DNA from 3 places in the Streptomyces amakusaensis genome. Region 3 is predicted to be linked to each of the others. Evidence: predicted binding sites of a transcription regulator. Region 3 holds the regulator's gene; each other region holds the start of a gene.
What was found. The regulator HrcA, encoded in region 3, represses chaperone genes, less so after heat shock. The targets are predictions, from matches to a motif close to TTNGCACTCNGNNNNNCNGAGTGCNAA.

Region 1 (10,171 bases), on a different contig from region 3:
GCTTCGGCAATAAGGGGCGCTTCCTGGAAGTCTCCATGGAAGACGAGCTGACCATGCTGAAGGTGCACTGCGAGGCGGTCCTCCGGCTCACCGCGGCGGCGGCGCGGAGCATGCGGGAGCGGCGCAGGGGCGCTGTCGTCAATGTGGCCTCGGTGGCGGCCTTCGTCCCCCGGGGCACCTATGGCGCGTCCAAGTCGTGGGTCGTGCAGTTCACCCAGGGCGCGGCCCGGGACCTGGCCGGATCGGGAGTGCGGCTGATGGCGCTCTGCCCCGGTTTCGTCCGTACCGAATTCCATCAGCGCGCCGGGATGGGGACCGAGAACATCCCCGGCTGGATGTGGCTGGACGCCGACCGGCTGGTGTCGGCGGCGCTGACGGATCTGGCGCGCGGAAAGGCGGTCTCGATCCCGGACCCCCGGTACAAGGCGCTGATGGGACTGGTGAAGCTGGCCCCCCGGGGCGTACTGGGCGGCATCAGCTCCAAGACCGGCCGCAAGTACGGCCCGCAGTAAGCGGGAAGACCGGGGGCGGGGGCGGTTGCGTCATGGCGTGCGTACCTCGGGGGTACAGCTCCCGCCATGGGGAACTCCGCCGAACCGCCGCACCACGCCGCCCCCGGCCGCCGACCCGAAGTGCTGCTCGCCATGGGCCCGGGCGTCGCCGAGCGCCTGCTCACCGCCCGCCACCGCGAGCGGCTCACCGCACTCGCCCGCACCGACCCCGGGCTGATCGCCCACGACCTGACCGACCCCGGCCCCGCCGTACGAACCGCCCTCTCCACCGCCGAGACCCTGCTGACCTGCTGGGGCGCTCCCCCGCTCACCGCGAGCGCCCTCGCCGCCGCACCCCGGCTGCGCGCGGTCGTGCACGCCGCCGGATCCGTGAAACAGCACATCACCGAGGCCTGCTGGGAGCGCGGACTCGCCGTCTCGTCCGCGGCCGAGGCCAACGCGCTGCCGGTCGCCGAGTACACGCTCGCCGCGATCCTCTTCGCGGGCAAGGGGGTGCTGCGCTCGGCGCGGCGGTACGCCGAGCTGCGCGCGGGCCATGACTGGGGCCGGGAGCTGAGCGGGGCCGGGAATTACCGCCGTACGGTCGGGATCGTCGGCGCGTCCCGCGTCGGGCGGCGGGTGATCGAGCTGCTGCGCCCCTTCGACCTGCGGGTTCTGTTGTACGACCCCTATGTGGACGAGGCCGGGGCCCGGGCTCTGGGGGCGGTGTGGAGCGGGCTGGACGCGCTCTGCGCGGGCAGTGACATCGTCTCGGTGCACGCTCCGGAGCTGGCGTCGACCCGCCGGCTGATCGACGGCCGCCGGCTGGCGCTGCTGCCGGACGGGGCGACCCTGATCAACACCTCGCGCGGGTCGCTGGTCGACGGGACGGCGCTGCTGCCGGAGCTGGTCTCGGGCCGGCTGCACGCGGTGCTCGATGTGACCGATCCCGAGGTGCCGGACGCCGCCTCGCCGCTGTACGGGCTGCCCAATGTGCTGCTCACCCCGCATGTCGCCGGTTCGCTCGGCAATGAGCTGCACCGGCTGGCGGACCGGGCCCTGGACGAGCTGGAGCGGTACGCCCGGGGGCTGCCGTTCGCCCGGCCGGTGTCGGCGGCGGGGCTGGAGCGGGAGGCCTGAGAAAGCCGCCGGGCCCGGCACCCCCGTGAGAGGGTGCCGGGCCCGGCGGACTTCAGTGCCGACTGTGCGTCAGCGCCGTGCGTCAGTGGGAGTGACCGTGGCCGTGACCGGCGTCGGCCTCTTCCTCGGCCGGCTTCTCGACGACCAGGGTCTCGGTCGTGAGCAGCAGGGACGCGATGGAGGCGGCGTTCTCCAGGGCGGAGCGGGTGACCTTGACCGGGTCGATGACGCCGGCCTTCACCAGGTCGCCGTAGTCGCCGGTGGCCGCGTTGTAGCCCTGGCCCTTGTCCAGCTCGGCGACCTTGGAGACGATGACGTAGCCCTCCAGGCCGGCGTTCTCCGCGATCCAGCGCAGCGGCTCGACGGCGGCGCGGCGGACGACGGCGACACCGGTGGCCTCGTCGCCCTCCTTGCCGAGGTTGCCCTCGAGGACCTTGACGGCGTGGACCAGAGCGGAGCCACCACCGGAGACGATGCCCTCCTCGACCGCGGCGCGGGTCGCGGAGATGGCGTCCTCCAGACGGTGCTTCTTCTCCTTCAGCTCCACCTCGGTGGCGGCGCCGACACGGATCACGCAGACACCGCCGGCCAGCTTCGCCAGGCGCTCCTGGAGCTTCTCGCGGTCCCAGTCGGAGTCCGTGGACTCGATCTCGGCCTTGATCTGCGCCACGCGGCCGGTGATGTCCGCGGAGTTGCCGCCACCGTCGACGATGGTGGTGTCGTCCTTGGAGATGGTCACGCGGCGGGCGGAGCCCAGCACGTCCAGACCGGCCTGGTCGAGCTTGAGGCCGACCTCTTCGGCGATGACGGTGGCGCCGGTGAGGACGGCCATGTCCTGGAGCATCGCCTTGCGGCGGTCGCCGAAGCCGGGGGCCTTGACGGCCACGGCGTTGAACGTGCCGCGGATCTTGTTGACCACGAGGGTGGAGAGCGCCTCGCCCTCGACATCCTCGGCGATGATCAGCAGCGGCTTGGAGCCACCCGCCTGGATGACCTTCTCCAGCAGCGGGAGCAGGTCCTGGATGGAGGAGATCTTGCCCTGGTTGATCAGGATGTACGGGTCGTCGAGGACGGCCTCCATACGCTCCTGGTCGGTGACCATGTACGGCGAGAGGTAGCCCTTGTCGAAGGCCATGCCCTCGGTGAAGTCGAGCTCCAGGCCGAAGGTGTTGGACTCCTCGACGGTGATGACACCGTCCTTGCCGACCTTGTCCATGGCCTCGCCGACCAGCTCGCCGACCTGCTGGTCCTGCGCGGAGAGCGCGGCGACGGCGGCGATGTCGGCCTTGTCCTCGATGGGACGGGCGGTCGCGAGGAGCTCCTCGGACACGGCCTTGACCGCGGCGTCGATGCCCTTCTTCAGGGAAGAGGGGGAGGCGCCGGCGGCGACGTTGCGGAGGCCCTCGCGGACCAGCGCCTGCGCGAGCACGGTGGCGGTGGTGGTGCCGTCACCAGCGATGTCGTTGGTCTTGGTGGCCACCTCCTTCACCAGCTGCGCGCCGAGGTTCTCGTACGGGTCGTCGAGCTCGACCTCACGGGCGATCGTGACACCGTCGTTGGTGATGGTGGGAGCGCCGAACTTCTTGTCGATGACGACATTGCGGCCCTTGGGGCCGATGGTCACCTTCACGGTGTCGGCAAGCTTGTTGACGCCGCGCTCGAGGGCGCGACGGGCGTCCTCGTCGAACTTCAGGATCTTCGCCATGGAGCGTTTCAGTCCTCTTCGTGATACGAACAGCGCCCCCAGCGCCCGGATATGAAGGTCAGCGGGGGCCAGGGGCGCGGTTCAAAAAACAAACGGGGTACGGAGACTCCGGGGCGAGCCCCGGTAATCCGACCTACTTCTCGATGATCGCGAGAACGTCGCGCGCCGAGAGGACGAGGTACTCCTCGCCGTTGTACTTCACCTCGGTGCCGCCGTACTTGCTGTACAGAACGACGTCGCCGGTCTTGACGTCGAGCGGCAGGCGCTCGCCGTTCTCGAAGCGACCCGGGCCGACCGCGAGGACGACGCCCTCCTGGGGCTTCTCCTTCGCGGTGTCCGGGATGACCAGGCCAGAGGCAGTGGTCTGCTCGGCGTCGAGCGGCTGGACCACAATGCGGTCCTCGAGCGGCTTGATGGCAACCTTGGAGCTGGTGGTCGTCACGGTCCGGCCTCCCCCTTCGGAGATCTCGGGGTTTAACTGTCTGGGGTGGCGACCAGGTCGATCCGTCGTCGCGGGTGCCGGACCTGCCCTGTCGCGCATTGGCACTCTCCGGTGGGGAGTGCCAGACCCGAGACTATGACCGCGATTAGCACTCGGTCAAGCGGAGTGCCAATACAGCGCCCTGATGGCGCGATCACGAGGGGGCGCGCGACGGCCTCCGAGGGCGCGGACCGGACCCCCGCGCGCCGGACGGGAACGGCCGGACGGGACCCGAGCGACCCCGCCGGACCCACCGGACCGGACCCGCCGGACCCGCCGGACCCGGCCTAGACGTAGTCCTCCAGCCGGGCCACCGCGTACCCCTTCTCCGTCACCGTCCGCATGACCTGCCGGATCATGTCGGGCATCGTGCCCTCCCAGTCCTCCGTGCCCCGGAAGTGGGTGAGGATGATGTCGCCCGGGTGCAGATCCCGGTCCCACTCGCGCCACTCCATGTGGTCGGGGAAGGCCTCGGCCGCCCAGAGCGGCACCGCCTTGACCCCGCAGGCACTGGCCGCGCGCAGGGTGTCCTGGTTGTAGTTGCCGTACGGCGGGCGGAAGAGCGGCGGGCGCTTGCCGTAGAGCCTGGCGAGGTTGGACTGCTGGCCGCAGATCTCCCGCTTCTGCGCGCTGTACGACAGTCCGGGCATGTAGCGGTGGTTCAGGGTGTGGTTGTGGAGCGCGACGCCCCGGTCGCGCATCTCGCGGAAGTAGCCGTAGTTGTCGTTGATCACGTAGTCGCTCAGAAAGGCGCTGTACGGGATCTGGAGCTCCGACATCATCCGCAGCAGCTCGGGGTCCTTCTCCGTGCCGTCGTCGATGGTCAGGAAGACGACCCGCTCGGTGACCGGCACCGTGGTGAAGACCGGCGGCAGATACTCGCCGCCCTCCACTTCGAAGCCCTTGCGGGTGGTGATCACGGGCTTGACCGCGGGCGGCGGGGGCGCGGCCAGCGGGGTGCGGTCCAGGCCCCATTTGCGGGCGGCGACGGCCCGCAGGGCCTGGGACTTCCTGACGCTCTCCGCGCGGTCCGCCGGGGAGCCGCCCGGTCCCCCCGGTCCCCCCGCGCCGCCCGGACCTCCCGGGCCCGCCGCCCCGCGCTCCTTGACCGTCCGGGCGGTGTCGCGCTGCGCGCCTTCGCGTTCGCCGGTCGTCTCGGCCGCGCACGCCGAGCCGAGCAGGGCGACCAGCAGGGCGGCCGCGAGCCCACAGCGCCGGGGCGATGAGAGGGATTTTTCCATCATGTTTCCGGTTTGTCTGGTTAGCTGCATGGCGCTGGATCCTGTCAGCACGGGCCCCGTCGCACCGGCCGACACCTCCGGCCGGGCCGGACGGTCCCCCCGGCTGGCCCACACGCCCCCCGACACTTGGCCCACAATGTCCAGGTGAACGACCTCTCCCCGCTCCTCACCGACGAGGGCCAGTCCCTGCTCGCCGCGCTCCGCGACTTCAACCCCGCCCAGGAGCTGGCGATCGCCACCCGACTGCGCCGCGACCACCCGGCCGAGCTGGTCTCGGCCGCCATCGGACAGGCCCGGCTGCGCCAGCGCGCGGTGGCGAAGTTCGGCGCGGAGGACGCGTACCGGATGTACTTCACCCCGAACGGCGTCGAACAGGCGACCCGCAAGTCCGTCGCCGAGTACCGGGCGGCCCGCTTCGCCGCGCTCGGCGTGGGCTCGGTCGCGGATCTGTGCAGCGGCATCGGCGGCGACGCCATCGCGCTCGCGCGGGCCGGCATCCGGGTCCTGGCCGTGGACCGCGACCCGCTGACCGCCTCGGCGGTACGGGCCAACGCGGCGGCCCTCGGGCTCGCGGAGCTGATCGAGGTCCGCGAGGCCGATGTGACGGAGATCGACACCTCGGGGTACGACGCGGTCTTCGTCGACCCCGCGCGCCGGGGCGGCCGGGGCCGGGTCTTCGACCCGGAGGCCTACTCCCCACCGCTGTCCTGGGCGATCGAGGCGGCCAGGGCCCGCCCGCACGCCGCGCTCAAGATCGCGCCGGGGGTCCCGCACGAGCTGGTGCCGGAGGATTTCGACGCGGAGTGGATCTCGGACGAGGGCGATGTGAAGGAGGCGGTGCTCTGGCGCGGGGCACGCCCGGACGCCGGGAGCACCGGACCGGGGAACACCGGGAGCACCGGCCCCGGGATCGCCGCGACCCTGCTGCCCGGCCCGCGCACCCTCACCGGCCGGGGGCTGCCCGACCCGCGGGTCCGCCCGGTCGGCCGCTATCTGTACGAGCCGGACGGCGCGGTGATCCGCGCGCATCTGGTCGCCGAGGCCGCCGAGGCGCTGAACGGCGGACTGATCGACGAGACCATCGCGTACATCACCTCGGACGAACCGCACCCCGGCACGCCCTTCGCGACCGGGTACGAGATCACCGATGTCCTCCCGTTCCATCTGAAGCGGCTCAAGGCGCTGCTCCGGGAGCGCGGGGTGGGGTCGCTGACGGTGAAGAAGCGCGGCTCGGCGGTGGAGCCGGAGGAGCTGCGCCGCAAGGTGAAGCCGCAGGGGCCGCACTCGGCGACGGTCTTCCTGACCCGGGTCGCGGGCGCTCCCGCCATGCTGATCGGCCACCCCGCCGAGTAGGCGGGCTCAGCCCTCCTCGGCGCGCTCCAGCAGCAGTTCGCGCTCCCGCTCATTGCGGGTGAGCCCGGCCGCGCGGCGGAATTCCTCGCGGGCCTCGGCCGTCCGCCCGAGCCGGGCCAGCAGATCGCCCCGGACGCTGGGCAGCAGGTGGTAGTCCTTCAGCGCGGGCTCCGCCGCGAGGGCGTCGACCAGCTCCAGGCCAGCGCCGGGCCCTTCGGCCATGGAGATCGCCACCGCCCGGTTCAGCTCCACCACCGGCGAGGGGACCGCCGCGACCAGCTGTCCGTACAGCGCGGCGATGGTCGCCCAGTCGGTGTCCTCGTAGCGGATCGCCCGTGCGTGGCAGGCGGCGATCGCCGCCTGGAGGACGTACGGGCCCGGGGTACCGCCCCTCTCGGTCGCGCGGCCGAGCGCGGCGAAGCCCCGGCGGACGAAGAGCTGGTTCCAGCGGGTGCGGTTCTGGTCGGCGAGCAGCACCGGGCGGCCGTCCGGGCCGGTCCTGGCGGGGATCCGCGAGGTCTGGAGCTCCAGCAGCGCGACCAGTCCGTGCGCCTCGGGCTCCCCGGGCATCAGGGCGGCGAGCACCCGCCCCAGCCGGAGGGCGTCCTCGCACAGGGCGGGGCGGAGCCAGTCGTCGCCCGCGGTCGCCGAGTACCCCTCGTTGAAGACGAGGTAGATCACTTCCAGTACGGAGTCCAGCCGGGCCGCCCGGTCGGGTCCGTACGGCACCTCGAAGGGGACGCCGGCCCTGGCGAGGGAGCGCTTGGCGCGGACGACGCGCTGGGCGATCGTCGGCTCCGCGGCGAGGAAGGCCCGGGCGATCTCCTCGGTGGTGAGGCCGCCGAGCAGCCGCAGGGTGAGCGCGATCCGGGCGTCCGTGGAGAGCACCGGATGGCAGGCGGTGAAGATGAGCCGGAGCATGTCGTCGTCGATGTCGTCGACGCCCGGCGGCTCCGGCGGGGGGATGTCCTCCAGGCTCCGCCCGACCTCCGCGAGCTTGCGCGCGTAGGTCTCCTTGCGCCGCACCAGGTCGATCGCCCGGTGCTTGGCGGTGGCCATGAGCCAGGCGGCCGGCTTCTCCGGCACGCCCGACTCCGGCCACTGTTCCAACGCGGCGACCAGAGCGTCCTGCGCGATCTCCTCGGCGATGCCCACGTCTCTCACGATGCGGGTGACACCGGCGATGATCCGCGCCGACTCGATCCTGAATACGGTCTCCACCGCGCTCGCTGTCGTCACCGGGCCATCAGAGCAGCCGGGCGGCGCGGGGGCAAACAACGGCCCGGTGCTCAGCCCTCGGCGATCTCACGGATCTCGGAGGTGATCGTCCAGTACTCCTCGTGGACCTGGAGGAAGCGCTTGGTCCACTCCAGCGCCTCGGCCCGGTCCTTGGCCTGGATGAGGGCGAAGCCGCCGATGACCTCCTTGGTCTCGGTGAAGGGGCCGTCGGTGTAGCTGATCCTCCCGTTGGACCAGGTGACCCTGGTCGCCTCGGAGGTGGGGGTCAGACCGCCGGTCTCCAGCAGGACTCCGGCCTTGGTCATCTCCTCGATCAGCTCGCCCATCCGCCGCATCAGCCCTTCGCTGACACCGCCGGCGGGGACGTCGTTCTCGTCGACGCGGACCATCGTCAGAAAGCGCGGCATGGTGACTCCTCGGTGGTTCTGTACGGCCGGCGGGGCCGTTTCCCCGCCGCTCACCCCTATGTCGAACGGGAGACCGCCGGATCGACATCCCCTCCGGAATTATTTTCGGAACTCTCCCGGGGGGCCACCGGGGAGGTGCGGGCGCGGCCCGGCAGCAGGGCCAGCGCCACCGGGGCGGCCACCACGAGCAGCCCGGCGCACACCCAGTAGGCCGCCCGGTAGCCCTCCGCGAGCGCCGCCGGGCCGGTGCCGGACCCGGTGACGTTGCCGGCGGCCGTGACCAGGACGGCGAGGCCGAGCGAGCCGCCGATCTGGCGGGAGCTGTTGAGCAGTCCGGCGGCCATGCCGACCTCGGCGGGCGGCACCTCGGTGGTCGCGGCCGTGCCCAGGGGCACGAAGCTGAGGCCGATGCCGAGGCTGGCGAGGAGCGAGGGCCAGAGTATGGAGTACGCGAAGCTCCCGTCGGGGGTCGCGGTGAGGGCGAATCCGGCGAGTCCGGCCGCGCCGAGCAGCCCGCCGAGCGCCAGCAGGCCCCGGGCCCCGACGGCGGCGAGCGTCTTGGCGGCGATCAGCGAACCGGCGACCACTCCGGCGCAGAAGGGCAGGAAGGCGACGCCCGTCGCGGTGGCCCCGTAGCCGAGCACCTGCTGCATGTGGAGCGAGCAGAAGTAGAACGCGGCGAACTGGCCGGAGCTGAGAAGCAGCGAGAAGACGTTCGCGCCGAGCACGGGACGTATCCCGAGGAGTCCGATCCGCAGCAGCGGACGGCTGGTACGCGTCTCCACGGCGGCGAACGCGGCGAGCAGCACGGCGGACGCGCCGAGCGTCAGCAGCGTGGGGGCCGAGCCCCAGGGCTGGGACTCGGTGCGTACGACGCCGAGCACCAGCAGCGACATACCGGCGGTGACCAGCAGCGCTCCGCCGATGTCGAGGCGCGGCGCGGTGGCCGGGTCGCGGGTGGCGGGGAGTCCGGCGCGGGCGGTGGCGAAGAGGGCGAAGAGCACGATGGGGACGTTGACCAGCATCACGGCCCGCCAGCCGGTCGCGTCGGTGAGCATTCCGCCCGCGAGCAGTCCGACGGCCCCGCCGGTGGCCCCGGCCGTGCCCCATCTGCCGAGCGCCCTGGACCGGGCGGGTCCGGCGGCGTAGGTGACGGTGATCAGGGTGAAGGCGACGGGGGCGAGGGCCGCCGCGCCGATGCCCTGGGCGGCGCGGGCGGCGATCAGCGCGCCCGGCGACTGGACGAGGCCGCCGATCAGGCTCGCCAGGCCGAATATCGCGAGTCCGGCGGTGAGGACGCGGCGGCTGCCGAGGATGTCGGTGAGCCGGCCGCCGAGCATCAGCAGCCCGCCGAAGGTGAGCGCGTACGCGCCGACGACCCATTGCAGGGCGTCGGGGGTGAAGCCGAGGTCGTCGCGCATGTCGGGCAGCGCCACATTGACCACGGACATGTCGAGTGCCACCAGGAACTGCGCGGTGAGCACGGCGGTCAGGACCCAACGGGCCTCTCTCGCTTGGCTGTTCATCATGTCTTCTTCTTCGGCAGATCCTTTCGGCCCCTTGACGCGGCACGTTGCCGTACGCGCGCGGAAACAGGGCGTGGGGCTCGCGGGGAAGAGGACGGGAGTGGCCGAGCCGAGCCGGTCAGCCGGTCAGCCGGTGCCGAGGGACTCGAACCGCCAGCGGTGCACCGCCCTGGTGATCAGGTCCGCCGAGGGCTCGGGCAGCTCCGGCAGCGCCGCCCCCTCCTCCGCCGGGGCCTCCCACCAGGTCATCACCAGCACCCGGTCCTGCCCGGCGCGGAAGGTCTCCCGGCGCAGCGGCTCCCGCGCCGTCCGCTGGGCGCGGGCCCACTCCAGCAGCTCCGCGCCCCGGCCCCGGGCGGCCCGGGCCTCCCACATCAGCGTGATGACGCGCGGCGCGGTCATGAGTAGAGGTTGTCCTTGCTGATCTCGTGCACATGGTCGTGGTCATGGCTGTGGCCGTGGCCGTGCGAGTGGCCGTGGGCCCCGGGCACATGGGGGTCCGTCACCGGGAGCGAGGAGTCCGCCGACAGCTCCAGGTCCGACGGGGGCCGGTTGCGCGCCACCATCTCCGCGCCGAGCGCCGCGACC
Region 2 (10,171 bases), on a different contig from region 3:
GGCCGCCCGACGCGCCGCGTACTCGCGGATCTCCCGCATCGGGGGCCGCTCCTCGGTGTCCACCGGGTGGGTGCGCGGGACAAAGCCGTCCGCGCCGCGCTCGAACTGGGTCAGCGACGGCCGCACCAGCTGGCCGCGCTCCAGTCTGAGCTGGGCGGTGCGGTAGATCGCCGCGGCCATCCGGCCGAGCGCCCGGGCGTCCTGGTGGCGGTGTTTGCGGGAGCCGACGTCGACCTGGGCGAGGGCGTCCAGGCCCACCGCGCGCAGGGCGTCGACCAGGAGGCCCAGCTCGACCCCGTACCCGACCGGGAAGGGCAGCGACTCCAGCAGGGAGCGGCGGGCCGCGTACTCGCCGCCCAGCGGCTGGACGAAACCGGCCAGCCGGGGCCAGTGCAGATTGAGCAGCGGGCGGGCCACCAGCTCGGTGACCCGCCCGCCCTGCCCCGGGGCGTCGTCCAGCGGGCGGTCGTACATCGCCTTGACGAAGTCGATCCCCGGGTCGGTGAGCAGCGGCCCGACGATCCCGGAGACGAAGTCGGCGGAGAAGTCCCGAAGGTCGGCGTCGACGAAGCACACGATGTCACCGCCGGTCACCATCAGCGACCGCCACAGCACCTCGCCCTTGCCGGGCAGCGCCGGCAGCCGGGGCAGGATCGCGTCCCGGTGCACCACCCGCGCCCCGGCGGCGGCGGCGATCGCGGCGGTGCGGTCGGTGGAGCCGGAGTCGATCACCACCAGTTCATCGACGAGCGGGGCGGTCTCCATCAGCTCCCGGCGGATCACGGTGACGATGTCCCCGACGGTCGCCTCCTCGTTGAGCGCGGGCAGCACGACGCTGACCGTCGCCGAGGACGCCCGCTTGGCCGCCAGCAGCCGGTGCAGCGGCCGGTCGGCGGCCTTCCAGGTCCGCCCGGTCAGCCAGTGCTCCACTTCATCGAGCACGTGTACCCACTCCCCACAGCAGCCCTGTGACGCATCTCGCGGTGCGGACGACTATCTCAACCGTCCATGCCTTCGGTTACAGTCTTGAACAACGCGGACGCCCGTCGCATGTCGGGGTCGTTCCCGCGTTACACAATCGAATACCGCTCATCCAGAGGGGCAGAGGGATACGGCCCGTTGAAGCCCCGGCAACCCTCCAGCCGGTCTCAGTCGCTGTTCAGCGCATGAGGCTCCCGGCTCGGGAAGGTGCCAAATCCGTCTCATGGCGAGCCTCGCCATGGGAAAGATGAGGAGAAAGGGCCTCCCTCCATGGCTGTGCAGACCGTCGCAACCACCCCCGTCACCCCTGTCGATCTCGGACCGGCCGCAGCGCTGTCGTGTCGCGAGTGCGGTGAGCGTTTCGAACTGGGCCCGATCTTCGCCTGTTCCTCCTGTTTCGGCCCCCTGGAAGTCGCCTACGACCTCCCCGCCGAGGGCCCCGAGGCGCTGCGCGCCCGGATCGAGGCCGGCCCGGAGAACATCTGGCGCTACGCCCCGCTGCTGCCCGTCCCCGCGGACGTGGCCGGCAAGCCGAATCTGAACCCCGGTTTCACCAAGCTGGTCAAGGCCGACAACCTCGCCCGTGAACTGGGCGTCACCGGCGGCCTGTTCGTCAAGGACGACTCCGGCAACCCGACCCACTCCTTCAAGGACCGGGTCGTCGCGATCGCCGTCGAGGCCGCCCGCGCCTTCGGCTTCACCACCCTCTCCTGCTCCTCCACCGGCAATCTGGCCGGCGCGGTCGGCGCTGCCGCCGCGCGGGCGGGCTTCCGCTCCTGCGTGTTCATCCCGCACGACCTGGAGCAGGGCAAGGTCGTCATGGCCGCGGTCTACGGCGGCGAGCTGGTCGGCATCGAGGGCAACTACGACGATGTGAATCGTTTCTGCTCCGAGCTGATCGGCGACCCGCTCGGCGAGGGCTGGGGCTTCGTCAACGTCAACCTCCGCCCGTACTACGGCGAGGGTTCCAAGACGCTCGCGTACGAGATCTGCGAGCAGCTCGGCTGGCGGCTGCCCGATCAGATCGTGATCCCGATCGCCTCCGGCTCCCAGCTCACCAAGATCGACAAGGGGCTCCAGGAGCTGATCAAGCTGGGCCTGGTCGAGGACCGCCCGTACAAGATCTTCGGGGCCCAGGCCGAGGGCTGCTCGCCGGTCTCGGCGGCCTTCAAGGCCGGACACGACGTGGTGCGCCCGGTGAAGCCGGACACCATCGCCAAGTCGCTGGCGATCGGCAACCCGGCGGACGGGCCGTACGTCCTGGACATCGCCCGCCGCACCGGCGGAGCGGTCGAGGACGTCACCGACGCGGAGATCGTGGACTCGATCAAGCTGCTGGCCCGCACCGAGGGCATCTTCGCGGAGACCGCCGGCGGGGTGACCGTGGGCGTGACCCGGAAGCTGATCGAGGCCGGTCTGCTCGACCCGACGCTGACCACGGTCGTCCTCAACACCGGCGACGGTCTCAAGACCCTGGACGCGGTCGCCCCGACCAGCGGCCCCACCGCGACCATCCGCCCCAGCCTGGACGCGTTCCGCGACGCCGGCCTGGCCCACTGAAACCCCTGGGAGAGCTGAAAATGAGCGTCAACGTACGAATCCCCACCATTCTGCGCACCTACACCGGCGGCCAGGCCGAGGTGGCGGCCGAGGGCACCACCCTCTCCGAGGTGATCGCGGACCTGGAGCGCAATCACTCGGGCATCGCCGCGCGCGTCCTGGACGAGACCGGCAAGCTGCGCCGGTTCGTGAATGTGTACGTCAATGACGACGACGTCCGCTTTGAACAGGGTCTCGACACCGTGACGCCGGACGGCGCCGGAATCTCGATCATTCCCGCGGTCGCCGGAGGCTGATCCCCGGGTCCCCTCCCGCCCTCCGGGGTTCTTCCCGGACCCTCCCCGCGCCACACCGGTTGCCCTCTCCGTCGAAATAAACGGAGGGGGCAATTCCGCAGGATTGAAGGCGCTACAGTTGGGGAATGTCCCGCGGCCGGCCGCGCTTCTCGGCATACGAGAATGCGCCCCCGCGCGATAAGAAGCAGCCAATGTGCGCGATTGATTTGCCGCTTAAGTCTTCTTTGTCGGGCCCGACTTGCCCCACAACCTTGTGAATTCAGGCTAATTCATCGATCCGCCGTGCCCGGATTTCTCGTCCGATTGACCTGTTGCAGAGGGCAGTTGGGCAGATACATTCAGCCGCGGTCGACGCGTTCCGGCGCACATCCGCAGAGCCTCCCTCCGCACCTGGAGGACGGCTCGCGGCGGGTGAGATCTGACCCGGGTCCGCGAGGTGCGGTCCTGCGCAAGGGCCAGTAATAGGGGAGTTAGGCATGGCTCAGGGCACCGTCAAGTGGTTCAACGCGGAGAAGGGGTATGGCTTCATCGCGGTCGACGGTGGTGCGGATGTATTCGTCCACTACAGCGCGATCCAGATGGACGGATACCGCACCCTGGAGGAGGGTCAGCGAGTCGAGTTCGAAATCTCGCAGGGACAGAAGGGTCCGCAGGCGGACATGGTGAAGCTCGCGGTCTGATTCCGCGGTCCGAGCCAGACCTGCGACACCTGCGACGCGATCGGCCACCGACGCGTTCACGCATGTTGGGGTCCGCATCCCGGGAAACGGGGTGCGGACCCCACACGCGTGTACGGGCGGGGCCGCGCCTACCCCCACCTGCCCCGGGAGCCTTGTGCGGCCCGGGTCCGGGAGGGGTTCCGGCACCCTCCCCGAGGGGCCGGTTCTGCCAGAGGCGCTTGCACTCGGCAGGGGCGAGTGCTAATCATTGGCGTTAGCACTCTCCTAGTGAGAGTGACAGAACATGGACCGAGCAGGTGAGGTCCGCAGGCCTGTGGGGCAGAGAACCACACGGCGCGCGGGCCGTCCGTCGCGGGCGCCGTCGCGGTCCGGCCAGAGCTTCCCACCAGTCCGTGGAGGACACTTCACATGGCAAAGATCATCGCGTTCGACGAGGAGGCGCGGCGCGGCCTTGAGCGCGGTATGAACCAGCTCGCCGACGCCGTCAAGGTCACCCTCGGTCCCAAGGGCCGCAACGTCGTCCTTGAGAAGAAGTGGGGCGCGCCCACGATCACCAACGATGGTGTTTCCATCGCCAAGGAGATCGAGCTCGAGGACCCGTACGAGAAGATCGGCGCCGAGCTGGTCAAGGAAGTCGCCAAGAAGACGGACGACGTCGCCGGCGACGGAACCACCACCGCGACCGTTCTCGCCCAGGCGCTCGTCCGCGAGGGCCTGCGCAACGTGGCGGCCGGCGCCAACCCGATGGCCCTCAAGCGCGGCATCGAGAAGGCCGTCGAGGCCGTCTCCGGCGCCCTGCTGGAGCAGGCCAAGGACGTGGAGACCAAGGAGCAGATCGCTTCCACCGCCTCCATCTCCGCCGCCGACACCCAGATCGGCGAGCTCATCGCCGAGGCGATGGACAAGGTCGGCAAGGAAGGCGTCATCACGGTCGAGGAGTCCCAGACCTTCGGTCTGGAGCTGGAGCTCACCGAGGGCATGCGCTTCGACAAGGGCTACATCTCGGCGTACTTCGCCACCGACATGGAGCGTATGGAGGCGTCCCTGGACGACCCGTACATCCTGATCGTGAACTCCAAGGTCGGCAACGTGAAGGACCTCCTTCCGCTGCTGGAGAAGGTCATGCAGTCGGGCAAGCCCCTGCTGATCATCGCCGAGGACGTCGAGGGCGAGGCCCTGTCCACGCTGGTCGTGAACAAGATCCGCGGCACCTTCAAGTCCGTCGCCGTCAAGGCCCCGGGCTTCGGCGACCGCCGCAAGGCCATGCTGAACGACATCGCCATCCTCACGGGCGGCACGGTCATCTCCGAGGAGGTCGGCCTCAAGCTCGAGAACGCCGGTCTGGACCTGCTGGGCCGCGCCCGCAAGGTCGTCATCACCAAGGACGAGACGACCATCGTCGACGGCTCCGGTGACAGCGACCAGGTCGCCGGCCGGGTCAACCAGATCCGCGCCGAGATCGAGAACTCCGACTCGGACTACGACCGCGAGAAGCTCCAGGAGCGCCTCGCGAAGCTGGCCGGCGGCGTGGCCGTCATCAAGGCCGGCGCCGCGACCGAGGTCGAGCTCAAGGAGCGCAAGCACCGCATCGAGGACGCCGTTCGCAACGCGAAGGCGGCCGTCGAGGAGGGCATCGTCGCCGGCGGCGGCGTGGCCCTGATCCAGGCTTCCTCGGTCTTCGAGAAGCTGGACCTCGAGGGCGACGAGGCGACCGGCGCCAACGCCGTCCGTCTGGCCCTGGAGGCCCCGCTCAAGCAGATCGCCGTCAACGGTGGTCTTGAGGGCGGCGTCATCGTCGAGAAGGTGCGCAACCTGCCCATCGGTCACGGCCTGAACGCCGCGACCGGCGAGTACGTCGACATGATCGCCGAGGGCATCATCGACCCCGCGAAGGTGACCCGCTCTGCTCTGCAGAACGCGGCCTCCATCGCGGCGCTGTTCCTGACCACCGAGGCCGTCATCGCCGACAAGCCGGAGAAGGCCGCCGCGGCCGCTCCGGGCGGCATGCCGGGCGGTGACATGGACTTCTGATCCCTCGTCGGATCAGCTGCTCCAGCAGTCCGAAGGGCGGCACCCCTCTCCCAGGGGGTGCCGCCCTTCGGCGTGCGTGCGCGCTACCCCCGATCCCGGCGGATACTCCCCGGGCCGCCGGACCGGCCCCCTTCAGGTGAAGGATCACGCCGGGGGCTGTCGCGAGGGCGGGCGGCTCCCGCACCATCGACAAGCGCCACCGCACCGCAGCACCGCGCACCACCGTGACACCGCAGCACCGTGACACCGCAGCACCGTGACACCCGCAGCACCGTGACACCGCGGCCCCACGACCGGCCGCCGTCACCCGAGCGCTCCCCGGTACAGCCGACCCGGGGAGCGTTCGCCGTTTCCGGCACCGGGGCGGACGGCGTCCCCTACCCCGGGCGAAGGATTCCCCCGCCGCGCCTCCACCCAGAGGCGTAGACAAGACTGTCCCGACGGGGGATTCCTCCGGACAGAGGACACGACAGGGTTCAGCCCTGAGCCCACCAACTGCCTTTAAGGAAACACTTCATGCAGAGACGACGACTCGTTCCCGTGCTGGCGGTGAGCGTCATGGCGACGCTGGCCCCCGCGGTCGCCACCACCGCGAACGCCGCCCCGACACCGGCGAGTCCGCTGGCCGCACTGGCCCAGCAGAAGCCCTCCTGGAAGCGGTGCGCCCCCGATCTGCCGGCCGCCTTCCAGTGCGCCACGATCAAGGCGCCGCTCAGCTACGCCAACCCCGGCGGCAAGAAGACAGACGTGGCGATATCCCGCTACAAGACGAGCGTGAAGGGCAAGCGCCACGGTGTGCTGCTCTCCAACCCCGGCGGCCCGGGCGGCGACGGCATCACGCTCCCGCTGGAGCTGAAGGAGGCGCTGCCCAAGTCCGTGCAGGAGCGGTACGACCTCATCGGCTTCTCCCCGCGCGGCATCGGCCAGTCCTCCGCGATCAGCTGCGGGCTCTCCGACAGCGACGCCAACTGGCCGCGCCCGTACAAGGCGAAGACCTTCGCCAAGGACGTCAGCTGGGCCAAGGGCGTCGCCGACAAGTGCCGCAAGAAGGCCGGCGACAAGCTGTCGCACATCACCACGCGCAACACTGCTCGTGACATGGACCTGATCCGTTCGGTCCTCGGCGAGAAGAAGATCTCGTACCTGGGCTACTCCTACGGCACCTACCTCGGAGCCGTCTACACCCAGATGTTCCCGAAGCAGACCGACCGCTTCATCCTGGACAGCGCCGTCGACCCCAAGCTCGCCTGGCGCGGCATGATCCAGGTGTGGGCCGAGGGCGTCGAGCCCGCGTTCCAGCGGTGGACGAAGTGGACGGCGGAGCGCGACTCGTCCTACAAGCTCGGCAACTCCTCCGCGAAGGTCGGCAAGACCTTCTGGGACCTGATCGCCCAGGCCGACCGGAAGCCGATCGTGGTCGGGGGCGAGCCGTACAACGGCGACGACATCCGCCAGATCATGCGGCCCGAGTTCTTCGACGTCCGCAGCGCCGCCGAGATCGTGGTGGAGCTGAAGAAGGCCGCGGCCGGCAAGAAGGTCTCGGCCCGCGCCCTCCCGGCCCAGGAGACCCCGGGCCCCGCCTTCCTGAAGCCCGTGGCGCCCGACAACGGCGAGTCGGTCTTCTGGACCGTCGCCTGCGGCGACAACTCCGCCGCCTGGTCGCGCGACACCGAGCAGTACCGCAAGGACGCGGTCCGGGACAAGGCCCGCTACCCGCTGTACGGCGACTTCGCGTCCAACATCAAGCCGTGCGCGTTCTGGAACAAGTCCGCCGAGGCCGCGACCAAGGTCGACAACAAGGTCCCCTCGCTGATCCTCCAGAACGAGTGGGACTCGCAGACCCCGCTCTCCACCGGGGTGGGCCTGCGCAAGGCGCTGCGCGGAGCCAAGATGGTGACCGTCAAGAACGGTGAGGGCCACGGGGTCTATCTGTTCGGCGGGAACGCCTGCGCGGACAAGGCCGGCACCACCTACCTGACCACCGGGAAGCTCCCGGCCAAGGACACCACCTGCACCGCGGCCGTCCCCCGCAAGTCGGCGACCACCACGCCGTCCTCCCCGCTCATCCAGGGCGCCAACCGCTTCTGAGACCGGGCACGGGCACCTGAGGTCCCGCCGGGGTGGCAGGCCGCGCCCCGGCGGGACTCTCCGTACCGCTCCCGGCGGGGATTCCCCGTACCGCCCCGGGACTCTCCGCGAGCCCCGGGGGCGGAAGGGCGGGCGCGGGCGTGGCACCATCGGGACCGTGCTCGATATCGGCTACTCCCTCTCCCCCCGCTTCCCGGACCCCCCGCAGACCGACTACCGGCAGGTGGACACCGCCTCCCTCCGCCACGACCTCTTCTGCGGCGACGTCTATCTCGCGGACACCAAGGCCGACCGCGAAGTTTCCACAGCCTGGGGATGGGTTCCGGTCCTCGACTTCGCGTGGGCCCTGTGCGACATCGTCGAGCGCCTCGACCGCGATCCGCGCGGCAGCCGCTCCGCCACCCCCCAATTCGCCGAGCTGGACTTCACCGAGTCCGCCGACCGGATGATCTTCGAGCGGCGCTTCGGCTGGGTGGACGTGGCCGCCGACTGGATGCGGAGCGACGAGCCGCCCCTCACCTTCAACCACGGCGAGCTGCGCCGCGAGGCCCGCGACTTCCTCCAGGACGTGATCGCGGATCTCACCGACATGCACGAGGGCCTCGCCGACAATCCCGTCATCTGGGACCTTCAGGCGCGCTTCCCCCGGATCTGACCGCACCCCGGCCCCCCGGGCTGCGGCGATGTCACAATCGCGCCCCGCCGCCCGTCCTCCCTCCGAGAGCCCCCACGGCCCTCCGAGGAAGAGGAAGGGCAGTCATGCACCGCATCACCATCGTCGGCGGCGGCTTCGCCGGACTCACCGCGGCCATCGCCGCGGCCGAAACCGCCGGCGCGACCACCGGCGGGACCACCGGCGGAGCCCGTGTCACGCTGTACGAGTCCCACCGCACCCTGGGCGGCCGGGCCCGCACCGACGACGGGCCGTACCGGACCAATGAAGGACCGCACGCCCTCTACAGCGGCGGCCCGCACTGGGGATGGCTCAGGCGGCGCGGTCTGATCGGACCGCTCGCCGCGATCCCACCGCTCGAAGGGGCCCGGTTCCGCTTCCGGTCCGGCGGGGCGCTGCGCAGGCTCCCGCCGCTCGCCCTGTACCGGCTGGCGCGGCGGGCTCCGGAGTCCGCCCCGGTCGACGAGGACTTCCTCACCTGGGCCACCGGTCAGGTCGGCGAGACGGGCGCACGGGCCGCCGCCCACTACATCGGCGTGGCCCTCTTCCACCACGATCCCGGTTCCCTCTCCGCCGCCTTCGTCCAGGAGCGGCTGCGCCGCGCCGCCGCCCTCCCGCCGGAGGCGCGCTGTCCGCGCGGCGGCTGGGGTCAGATCATCGACCGGATGACCGGCCGCGCCCTGGACCTCGGCGTACGCATCGAGACCGGGTCACGGGTGGACGCCCTGCCCGAGCGCGACGGACCGGTGATCGTCGCGACCTCGCTGGACGCGGCCCGGGGCCTGCTCAAGGACGACTCCCTGCGCTGGGAGAGCGGTCGCACCACCCTGATCGACCTGGCCCTGCGCAGCAGCGGGAAGGACGCGTTCGTCGTCTCCGACCTGGACGCCCCCGGCTGGCTGGAGCGCTTCACCGCCCAGGACCGCACCCTGGCCCCGGCCGGCCGCTCCCTGGTCCAGGGCCAGCTGCCGATCGCCCCCGGCGAGTCGAAGGCCGACGGCGTCGCCCACGCCGAGGCCCTGCTCGACCTGGGCTTCCCCGGCTGGCGCGAGCGCTCCGTCTGGCGGCGCGAAGCCCTCTCCCAGGGCCGTACGGGAGCGCTGGACCGGCCGGGCCTCAGCTGGCGGGACCGGCCCGCGATCGACCGGGGCGACGGGGTGTATCTCGTGGGCGACCAGGTCGCCGCTCCCGGAGTGCTCTGCGAGGTCTCGTTCACCAGCGCGCTCAACGCGGTGTCCCTCATCGCCCGGCGCTGCGGCACCGGACCGGAGCCGAACCTCCTTGACCTCAAGCCTTCTTGAGGTTGAACAGTTGTCCTCGCAGCCGAGACAGCGAGACACCGCACCGCACCGCACCGACATCGCACCGACATCGCACTCAGGGGAGCCCGTCATGCGCGCCATACGCCTTCACTCCTTCGGCCCCGCCGAGAACCTCGTCCTCGATGAGATCGAGAACCCGGTGCCCGGCCCCGGCCAGGTCCGCATCGCGGTCGCCGTGTCGGGCGTCCACCTCCTCGACACCACCCTGCGCCAGGGCCTGCCCGGCCCCTACACCGAACCGATCAGCCTGCCGACCGTCCCGGGCCGCGAGGTCGCCGGCGTGGTCGACGCGCTCGGCGAGGGCGCCGACCCCGGCTGGCTCGGCAAGATGGTCGTCGCCCACCTCGGGATGGTCCCCGGCGGATACGCCGAATTCGCCGTCACCGAGACCACCCGGCTGCACGAGGTCCCCGCCCGGCTCGACCCCGCCGAGGCCGTCGCGATGATCGGCACCGGGCGGACCACCCTCGGCATCCTCGGCCTCGCCGAGCTGCGCGAGGACGACATCGCGATCATCCCGGCCGCCGCCGGGGGCATCGG
Region 3 (10,171 bases):
ATCGACCACGGCAAGTCCACGCTTGCCGACCGGATGCTTCAGCTGACCGGTGTGGTCGACCAGCGGCAGATGCGTGCTCAGTATCTCGACCGGATGGACATCGAGCGCGAGCGCGGCATCACGATCAAGTCCCAGGCCGTCCGGCTGCCCTGGGCCCCCAAGGAGGGCGAAGGCCAGGGCACGACCCACATCCTCAACATGATCGACACCCCGGGGCACGTGGACTTCACCTATGAGGTCTCCCGTTCCCTGGCCGCCTGTGAAGGCACGATCCTGCTGGTGGACGCGGCCCAGGGCATCGAGGCGCAGACCCTCGCCAACCTCTATCTGGCGATGGAGAACGATCTCGCCATCGTTCCCGTCCTCAACAAGATCGACCTTCCGGCCGCCCAGCCGGAGAAGTTCGCCGAGGAGCTGGCCAACCTGGTCGGCTGCGACCCGGACGATGTGCTGAAGGTCTCGGCGAAGACCGGTCTCGGCGTCGAGGCGCTGCTCGACCGTGTGGTGCGCGAGGTCCCCGCCCCCGTCGGGGTCGTCGACGCCCCCGCCCGCGCCATGATCTTCGACTCGGTCTATGACTCCTACCGGGGCGTCGTCACCTATGTGCGAGTCATCGACGGCCAGCTCGGCAAGCGCGAGCGGATCCGGATGATGTCCACCGGCGCGACCCACGAGCTGCTGGAGATCGGCACCAACTCGCCCGAGATGCTCCCGGCCGACGGCCTCGGCGTCGGCGAGGTCGGCTATCTGATCACCGGTGTGAAGGACGTCCGGCAGTCCAAGGTCGGCGACACCATCACGCAGCAGCACAAGGGAGCCACCGAGGCGCTCGGCGGCTACAAGGATCCCAAGCCGATGGTGTTCTCCGGCCTCTACCCGCTGGACGGCTCCGACTACCCGGAGCTGCGCGACGCCCTCGACAAGCTCCAGCTCAACGACGCCGCGCTGGTCTACGAGCCGGAGACCTCCGCCGCGCTCGGCTTCGGCTTCCGCGTCGGCTTCCTCGGTCTGCTGCACCTGGATGTGATCCGGGAGCGGCTGGAGCGCGAGTTCGGCCTCGATCTGATCGCCACCGCGCCCAACGTGGTCTACCGCGTCCTCATGGAGGACGGGACCGAGCACACGGTCACCAACCCGAGCGAGTTCCCCGAGGGCAAGATCTCGGACGTGTACGAGCCCGTCGTCCGGGCCACCATCCTCGCGCCCAGCGAGTTCATCGGCGCGATCATGGAGCTGTGCCAGACCCGCCGGGGCACCCTCATCGGCATGGACTATCTCTCCGAGGACCGGGTCGAGATCCGCTACACCCTCCCCCTCGCCGAGATCGTCTTCGACTTCTTCGACCAGCTGAAGTCCAAGACCCGCGGCTATGCCTCGCTCGACTACGAGCCCACCGGCGAGCAGGCCTCCAGCCTGGTCAAGGTGGACATCCTGCTCCACGGCGACAAGGTCGACGCGTTCTCCGCGGTCACCCACAAGGACGCCGCGTACGCCTATGGCGTGCGGCTCGTCGCCAAGCTGCGCGAGCTGATCCCCCGGCAGGCCTTCGAGGTGCCGATCCAGGCCGCCATCGGCTCGCGGGTCATCGCCCGTGAGACCATCCGCGCCATCCGCAAGGACGTCCTCGCCAAGTGCTACGGCGGTGACATCTCCCGTAAGCGGAAGCTGCTGGAGAAGCAGAAGGAGGGCAAGAAGCGGATGAAGATGGTCGGCAGCGTGGAGGTTCCGCAGGACGCCTTCATCGCCGTCCTCTCCAGTGACGAGAGCGGCGGCAAGAGCAAGAAGTAGCCACCGCTGCTCACCCGTCACGGGCCCGTCACGCACCCACGACGCGCCCGCGACTCACCCGGGACACGCCCCGGGCAGGACCGGAGTAATTCGTTCCGCAGAGGGTCGCCCCTTTCCCGCAGCGGCGGGGAGAAGCGTGGGGAAAGCGTCCGTCCCATCCCCGGGGCGGGCGCTTTCGCCGTCTCCGGAGCCGTCCGGACAGCCCCCTCCGTCCCCCGCCGGGCCGTGTTCTTCGTTATCAAGCGGCAGCCCGCATCCCCTTACGCACCGGCAGAGTGCGCTCTACTCTGATCACGGCTCGTTGGTTACTCGCCAGTTAAAGAGCCAGCCCGTCGTGCAGTGCTGCCGCAGGCCCGGAGGACGTCGTGAGCGACACACAGACCCAGATCGAGAACCGGCCGCCATCGGTGGCCGCCCTCTTCGCCGAACGCGTCGCGGCGACCCCGGACGCCGAGGCCTTCCGCCATCCCGTGCCCGCCGCGTCCGGGCGCGGCCCCGATGGCTGGAAATCGCTCAGCTGGAGCGGGGCCGCCGAACGGGTCTACGCCGTCGCCGCCGGTCTGATCGGTCTCGGTATCGAACCGGAGGAGCGGGTCGCCCTGCTCTCCGCCACCCGTATCGAGTGGATCGTCGCCGACCTCGGGGTGATGTGCGCGGGCGGCGCCACCACGACCGTCTACCCCTCCACCAACGCCGAGCAGTCGGCGTACATCCTCGCCGACTCCGGCAGCCGCGTCCTCATCGCCGAGGACGCCGTCCAGCTGGCCAAGGCGCGCGAGCGGCGCGCCGAGCTGCCCGAGCTGCGGCATGTCGTCGTCATCGACGGCACGGGGGTGACGGCCGAGGAGGACGACCCCGACGGCTGGGTGCTCACCCTCGCCGAGCTGGAGGCGCGCGGAGCCGCGTATCTGCGACAGCACCCCGAAGCCGTCAGGAAGCGCATCGAGGCGATCACCGCCGATCAGCTGGCGACCGTGATCTACACCTCCGGCACCACCGGCCCGCCCAAGGGCGTACGGCTGCCGCACGACAACTGGTCGTACATGGCGAAGGCGATCGCCGCGACCGGGCTGCTTTCCAAGGACGATCTCCAGTACCTCTGGCTGCCCCTCGCCCATGTCTTCGGCAAGGTGCTGCTCTCGGGGCAGATCGAACTCGGTCATGTGATCGCCGTGGACGGCCGTATCGACAAGATCGTCGAGAATCTGCCGGTCGTCCGGCCGACCTACATGGCCGCCGTGCCGCGCATCTTCGAGAAGGTCTACAACGGCGTCGCCGCCAAGGCCCGGGCCGGCGGCCCCGCCAAGTACAAGATCTTCCAGTGGGCGGCCGAGGTCTCCCGCGAGTACTCCAAAGCCACCCAGGACAATTTCCGCCGCACCGGCACCGTCTCCGCGCCCTTCGCCCTGACCGCCAAGCACAAGGTCGCCGACAAGCTCGTCTACGCCAAGCTCCGCGCGGCCTTCGGCGGCCGGCTGCGCGCCGCCGTCTCCGGCTCCGCCGCCCTCTCGCCCGAGCTGGGCCACTTCTTCGGCGGCGCGGGGATCCACATCCTGGAGGGGTACGGACTCACCGAGTCCAGCGCCGCGTCCTTCGTCAACCCCGGCGAGGCCTACCGCACCGGCACGGTCGGCAAGCCGCTGCCCGGCACCGAGGTGCGGATCGCCGACGACGGCGAGATCCTGCTGCGCGGCCCCGGGATCATGGAGGGCTACCACGGGCTCCCCGAGAAGACCGGGGAAGTGCTGGAGCCGGACGGCTGGCTGCACACCGGGGACATCGGCGAACTCTCCCCGGACGGCTATCTGAGCATCACCGACCGCAAGAAGGACCTGATCAAGACCTCCGGCGGGAAGTACATCGCCCCCACCGAGCTGGAGATCCAGTTCAAGGCCCTCTGCCCGTTCGTCTCCAACATGATCGTCGTCGGAGCCAACCGCAACTACTGCACCGCGCTGATCGCCCTGGACGAGCCGACCCTTCTGAACTGGGCGAAGGAACACGGCCTCGACGGCAAGACCTACGCCGAGGTGCTCGCCGCCCCCGCCGCCCGCGAGCTGCTCCAGGGCTATGTCGACCGGCTCAACGAAGGGCTCCAGCGCTGGCAGACGATCAAGAAGTTCCGGCTGCTGCCCCGGGACCTCGATGTGGAGCACGGCGACCTCACCCCCAGCCTCAAGCTGAGGCGGCCGGTGGTCGAGCGTGAGTTCCAGCACCTGATCGAGGAGATGTACGCCGGGGAACGGGAGGCGTAGCACCGCGGACAGCCCCCGGACCGCCCCCCCCGGCGGGCCCTCGCGCCCGCTCCGGGGGCCGTCCGTCACCGGCCGCGGCACCGCTCGCCGCGCCGGTGACGGACAATGGAGGACATGCCTTCCGTACTGCCCGACGGCGAGACCATGCCCGAGGACGGGTCGCTCCCCGCTTCCGCCCTCGCCGGGGCCGGTGACCGGCCGCTCGCCTTCTATCTGCATGTTCCGTACTGCGCCACGCGCTGCGGCTACTGCGACTTCAACACCTACACGGCCACCGAGCTGCGCGGCTCGGGCGGTGTGCTGGCCTCCCGCGACAATTACGCCGACACTCTCGCCGACGAGATCCGGCTCGCCCGCAAGGTCCTCGGCGACGACCCCCGCCGGGCCCGCACGGTGTTCGTCGGAGGGGGTACGCCGACGCTGCTGGCCGCCGCCGATCTGGTGGCGATGCTCGGCGTCGTACGGGAGGAGTTCGGCCTCGCCGACGACGCGGAGATCACCACCGAGGCCAATCCGGACTCGGTGAACCCGGAGTATCTGGCCGAGCTGCGGGCCGGGGGGTTCAACCGGATCTCCTTCGGGATGCAGAGCGCCCGGCAGCATGTGCTGAAGGTCCTCGACCGCACCCACACGCCCGGCAGGCCCGAGGCGTGTGTGGCCGAGGCCCGGGCGGCCGGGTTCGAGCATGTGAACCTGGATCTGATCTACGGCACCCCGGGGGAGAGCGACGAGGACTGGCGCGCCACCCTGGCGGCGGCGGTGGAGGCGGGGCCCGACCACATCTCGGCGTACGCGCTGATCGTGGAGGAGGGCACCCAGCTGGCGCGCCGCATCAGGCGCGGCGAGGTGCCGATGACCGACGACGACATCCACGCCGACCGCTATCTGATCGCCGACTCCGTCCTCGCCGACGCGGGCTACTCCTGGTACGAGGTCTCCAACTGGGCGACCTCCGAGGCCGGCCGCTGCCTGCACAACGAGCTGTACTGGCGGGGCGCGGACTGGTGGGGCGCGGGCCCCGGCGCGCACAGCCATGTCGGCGGGGTGCGCTGGTGGAATGTGAAGCACCCCGGCGCCTACGCGGCGGCGCTGGCCGGGGGCCGCTCGCCCGGCGCGGCCCGGGAACTGCTGCCGAACGAGGACCGCAGGGTGGAGCGGATCATGCTGGAGCTGCGGCTGCGGGACGGGGTGCCGCTGTCGCTGCTGAAGCCGGACGGCCTGGCGGCCTCCCGCAAGGCGCTCGCGGACGGGCTGCTGGAGGAGACGGCGTACGAGCGGGGGCTCGGGGTGCTGACCCTGCGCGGCCGGCTGCTGGCCGACGCCGTCGTCCGCGACCTGGTGGACTGAGTGGTCTGAAGGGGCCGGGGGAGTCCGGGGAGTCCGGGCCGGGGCTCAGAGGGCCGCCAGACTCCCGCCGCGCGCCGCCCAGCTGGCGGTCCAGCCGTTGTTGGGCGAGGTCTGCCACTTGTGCCAGAGGGCGTTGTCGAAGCTGAGGTGGAGCGATTCCAGCCGGCCGTCGGCGTTGCGCCCGAGCACGGGATCGGTGGCGAGCAGCCCGCCGTGCGCCTGCCAGTCGCTCCAGCTGCCGCCCGGCACCTGCTGCGCCGCCCGCCACGCGCCCAGATCGGTCCCCCGGGCGAAGACCACCAGCCGCCCGTCGGCCTCCTGGGAGACGGCGGGCACCCCGATCCTGGGCCCGCCGCGATTGGCCCAGCTCTGGTGCCAGGAGCCGCCGGGCACGGTCTGCCAGATGTGGCGCAGCGTGTTGTCGGGGGCCTTGGCGAAGACCTCCAGCCGGCCGTCCCTGTTGGGGAAGACCGCGGGATCGGCCCGCAGATCGCCGCCGCGCGAGACCCAGCCGGGGTTCCAGGGGCCGTTCGGAGCGGTCTGCCACCGGTGCCACAGGGCGTCGTCGCCGCCGCGCACGAAGACCTCCAGCCGCCCGTCGTGGTTCTGGAAGACGGCGGGGCAGCCGCGCAGCACCCCGCCCCGGGAGATCCACCGGTCGTGCCACCGGCCGCCGGGCGAGGTCTGCCAGATGTGCCAGAGCGCGCTGTCCTCGCCCCGGACGAAGACCTCCAGCCGGCCGTCGGCGCTCTGGAAGACGGCGATGCGCCGCCCCAGCACCCGCTGCTCGCCCAGCGGTCGCCAGGCCGTCGTCCAGCCGCCGCCGGGCGCGGTCTGCCAGAGGTGCCACACCCGGCCGTCGGGGCCGCCCGCGAAGACCTCCAGCCGGCCGTCGGCGTTGCGGAAGACCGTGGGGTCGGTGGTGAGCGAGCCTCCCCGGCCGACCCACTCGGTGGCCCAGGAGCCGCCGGGTCCGCTCTGCCGGATGTGCCGGAGCGTGCCGTCCGAGCCGGTGGCGAACGCTTCGAGGCGGTCGTCCGCGTCCCGCGCGGCGCGGAGACTCGCGAGGCCGGGGTCGAGAGCCATGGCTGTCCTCCTCAGTCTGCGGCGTGTACTGGCTACCCAGAGTGTGCGCGCTGTCGCAGGGAGGAGTTGTCCACGGTCGGCGGTTATTACACGACAGGAGTGATTAACGGCTCAAAGTCGCAATACTGACCTGAAGGAGACTTATTCACATATTCATCCCGTCAACCCGCCCTCATCCGGTGATCAATCCAGGGCTGATCCAGGGCTGATCCAGGGCCTTTCGCCGTCATTCCGCCGTCATTCCGCGGTCACGAAGTCGATCAGCTCCTCGACCCGCCCCAGCAGCGCCGGCTCCAGATCCCGGTACGAACCCACCCTCGACAGAATGTGCTGCCAGGCCGCGCCCGTGTTCTCCGGCCAGCCCAGGGCCCGGCACACCCCCGTCTTCCAGTCCTCGCCGCGCGGCACCACCGGCCATGCCGCGATCCCCAGCGAGGACGGCTTCACGGCCTCCCAGACGTCGATGTACGGATGGCCCACCACCAGCACATCGGATCCAGTGACCCGCGCGGCGATCCGGGACTCCTTGGAGCCGGGGACCAGATGATCCACCAGCACCCCCAGCCGGGCGTCCGGGCCGGGGCCGAACTCCGCGACGACGGCCGGGAGATCGTCGATGCCCTCCAGATACTCGACCACCACCCCCTCGATCCGCAGATCGTCGCCCCAGACCCGCTCCACCAGCTCCGCGTCGTGCCGCCCCTCGACATAGATCCGCCCCGCCCGCGCCACCCGGGCCCGCGCGCCCGGCACCGCGACCGACCCCGAAGCCGTACGGGCCGCGGGGGAGGCCGCCCGCGCCGCCGGGCGGACCAGTGTCACCACCGCGCCCTCCAGCAGAAAGCCCCGGGCGGCCAGCGGGAAGACCCGGCGCTTGCCGAAGCGGTCCTCCAGCGTCACCGTCCCGGCCTCGCAGCCGGTCACCGCGCCGCAGAAGCCCGTGGTCACCTCCTCCACCACCAGATCGGGGTCGGCGGGCACCTCGGGGGCCGGGGCCGACTTCTTCCAGGGCGGGGTCAGATCGGGGTGGTAGCTGCGCATTCGGCGACGCTACGACACGGCGAACCGCTCCGCCAGCGCGTCCCGCTGGGCGCGCACGAAGGCCGCGCCGACCACCGCGCCGTGCCCCGGCACATAGAGCGCGTCCTCGCCGCCGAGCGCCAGCAGCCGGTCCAGCGCGGCGGGCCAGCGCGCACCCGTCGCGTCCGGGCCCGCCTGCGGTTCGCCGGACTCCTCCACCAGATCGCCGCAGAACACGATGCCGGGAACACCGGGAACACCGGGAACACCGGGAGCGCCGGGGCTCCCGGCGGCCTCCGGCCGGCCCGGCACGAAGGCCGCCAGATCGTGCCCGGTGTGCCCCGGGCCCACGTTCGCCAGCAGCACCCGGCAGCCGCCCCCCAGGTCCAGGGTCAGCTCCCCGGAGACCAGGTGCTCCGGCGCGACCAGCACATCGGCCGCCTCCGCCGCCTCGTCCGGCGCGACCCCGTGGCGTACCGCGTCGAGGCGGAGCGTGTCCCGCTCCCGCCGCAGCAGCGCGTCCACGCCCGCCGCGCCGTACACCCGGGCCCCCGCGAAGGCCGCGGTCCCCATCACATGGTCGAAATGGGGATGGCCCAGTGCGATATGCGTCACCCGCCGGCCCCGCAGCAGCGCCTCGGCCTGGGCGCGCAGCTCCGCGCCCTCCCGCAGGGTGGAGCCCGTGTCGTACAGCAGCGCGCCCCCGGAACCCACGATCAGTCCGCAGGTCGCGTCCCAGCCGGGGAGTCTGCGCCGGCCCACCGTGTCGGCCAGCCGTTCCCAGCCGTGGTCTTCCCAACTCACGTTCATACCGCGACGCTACTGGCAGTGCCCGAAGCGGGCGCGCGGTACCGTGACCGGTCGCCCTTGCCCAGGGCGTACCCCACGGCCGTACACTGGCACGGAGAAATTTTGGCACTCGAACCGGGTGAGTGCCAGGCAGTGACCGAAGAACCACCGAGGGACAAGCTGGAGGTGTGCGCGATGCTCAGCGAACGCAGACTCGAAGTGCTGCGCGCCATCGTCCAGGACTATGTGGGCACCGAGGAGCCCGTCGGCTCGAAGGCGCTCACCGAGCGGCACCGGCTCGGCGTCTCCCCGGCGACGGTCCGCAATGACATGGCGGTGCTGGAGGAGGAGGGCTTCATCGCCCAGCCCCACACCAGCGCCGGCCGCATCCCCACGGACAAGGGGTACCGACTCTTCGTGGACCGGCTGGCCGGGGTCAAGCCCCTGTCGTCCGCCGAGCGCCGCGCGATCCAGAGTTTCCTGGACGGCGCGGTCGACCTCGACGACGTCGTCAGCCGTACGGTGCGGCTGCTCGCGCAGCTGACCCGTCAGGTGGCCGTGGTCCAGTACCCCTCGCTCACCCGCTCCACCGTCCGTCATGTGGAGCTGCTCTCGCTCGCGCCCGCGCGGCTGATGCTCGTACTGATCACCGACACCGGCCGGGTCGAGCAGCGCATGATCGACTGTCCCGCGCCCTTCGGGGAGGTCCCGCTCGCGGATCTGCGGGCCCGGCTCAACAGCCGGGTCGTCGGCCGCCGCTTCGCGGATGTGCCGCAGCTGGTCCAGGACCTTCCGGAATCCTTCGATCCGGAGGACCGGGGCGGTGTCTCCACCGTGCTCTCCACGCTGCTGGAGACCCTGGTGGAGGAGACCGAGGAGCGACTGGTGATCGGCGGGACCGCCAATCTCACCCGCTTCGGGCACGACTTCCCGCTCACCATCCGGCCCGTGCTGGAGGCGCTTGAGGAGCATGTGGTGCTTCTCAAGCTGCTGGGTGAGGCGAAGGAGTCGGGCGGTATGGGGATGACCGTCCGCATTGGTCACGAGAACGCCCATGAAGGACTCAACTCTACGTCCGTGGTCGCCGTCGGCTACGGTTCGGGCGACGAGGCAGTCGCCAAACTCGGCGTGGTCGGACCGACCCGCATGGACTACCCCGGAACGATGGGAGCGGTACGCGCAGTGGCACGTTACGTCGGACAGATCCTGGCGGAGTCGTAAGTGGCCACGGACTACTACGCCGTACTCGGCGTGCGCCGCGACGCATCTCAGGACGAGATCAAGAAGGCTTTCCGGCGGCTCGCACGCGAGCTGCATCCGGACGTCAACCCGGATCCGAAGACCCAGGAGCGGTTCAAGGAGATCAACGCCGCTTACGAGGTGCTCTCCGATCCGCAGAAGAAGCAGGTCTACGACCTCGGCGGCGATCCGCTGTCGCAGGCCGGCGGCGCGGGCGCGGGCGGCTTCGGAGCCGGTGGCTTCGGGAACTTCTCGGACATCATGGACGCCTTCTTCGGGACGGCGTCCCAGCGCGGGCCGAGGTCGCGGACGCGGCGCGGCCAGGACGCGATGATCCGGCTGGAGATCGAGCTGGGTGAGGCCGCCTTCGGCACCACCAAGGAGATCCAGGTCGACACCGCCGTGGTCTGCACCACTTGCAGCGGTGAGGGCGCGGCTCCGGGCACCTCGGCCCAGACCTGTGACATGTGCCGCGGCCGTGGTGAGGTCTCGCAGGTCACGCGGTCCTTCCTGGGTCAGGTCATGACCTCGCGGCCGTGCCCCCAGTGCCAGGGCTTCGGGACCGTCGTCCCGACCCCCTGCCCGGAGTGCGCGGGCGACGGCCGGGTGCGCTCCCGGCGGACCCTGACCGTGAAGATCCCCGCCGG

Region 1: the regulator HrcA is predicted to act here: its motif matches at 3,924-3,950, upstream of groES (co-chaperone GroES).
Region 2: the regulator HrcA is predicted to act here: its motif matches at 3,771-3,797, upstream of groL (chaperonin GroEL).

The regions. Positions count from the first base shown of each region.
Region 1 covers NZ_BAAASB010000011.1:98,347-108,517, reverse strand. Annotated here, with positions in the region: gene ABD371_RS20460 (SDR family NAD(P)-dependent oxidoreductase) at 1-512, shown strand, start outside; gene ABD371_RS20455 (hydroxyacid dehydrogenase) at 579-1,631, shown strand; gene groL (chaperonin GroEL) at 1,714-3,336, opposite strand; gene groES (co-chaperone GroES) at 3,470-3,778, opposite strand; gene ABD371_RS20440 (polysaccharide deacetylase family protein) at 4,105-5,061, opposite strand; gene ABD371_RS20435 (THUMP-like domain-containing protein) at 5,203-6,411, shown strand; gene ABD371_RS20430 (RNA polymerase sigma factor) at 6,418-7,650, opposite strand; gene ABD371_RS20425 (YciI family protein) at 7,701-8,057, opposite strand; gene ABD371_RS20420 (MFS transporter) at 8,114-9,586, opposite strand; gene ABD371_RS20415 (hypothetical protein) at 9,710-9,985, opposite strand; gene tsaD (tRNA (adenosine(37)-N6)-threonylcarbamoyltransferase complex transferase subunit TsaD) at 9,982-10,171, opposite strand, start outside.
Region 2 covers NZ_BAAASB010000001.1:578,359-588,529, forward strand. Annotated here, with positions in the region: gene ABD371_RS02440 (glucosyl-3-phosphoglycerate synthase) at 1-942, opposite strand, end outside; SAM riboswitch class I at 1,087-1,235, shown strand; gene thrC (threonine synthase) at 1,252-2,541, shown strand; gene ABD371_RS02450 (MoaD/ThiS family protein) at 2,562-2,837, shown strand; gene ABD371_RS02455 (cold-shock protein) at 3,314-3,517, shown strand; gene groL (chaperonin GroEL) at 3,926-5,548, shown strand; gene ABD371_RS02465 (alpha/beta hydrolase) at 6,065-7,636, shown strand; gene ABD371_RS02470 (hypothetical protein) at 7,794-8,291, shown strand; gene ABD371_RS02475 (NAD(P)-binding protein) at 8,396-9,610, shown strand; gene ABD371_RS02480 (zinc-binding dehydrogenase) at 9,702-10,171, shown strand, end outside.
Region 3 covers NZ_BAAASB010000003.1:108,456-118,626, reverse strand. Annotated here, with positions in the region: gene lepA (translation elongation factor 4) at 1-1,788, shown strand, start outside; gene ABD371_RS05695 (AMP-dependent synthetase/ligase) at 2,154-4,043, shown strand; gene hemW (radical SAM family heme chaperone HemW) at 4,158-5,390, shown strand; gene ABD371_RS05685 (PLL family lectin) at 5,436-6,476, opposite strand; gene ABD371_RS05680 (DUF3097 domain-containing protein) at 6,714-7,517, opposite strand; gene ABD371_RS05675 (MBL fold metallo-hydrolase) at 7,527-8,306, opposite strand; gene hrcA (heat-inducible transcriptional repressor HrcA) at 8,481-9,506, shown strand; gene dnaJ (molecular chaperone DnaJ) at 9,507-10,171, shown strand, end outside.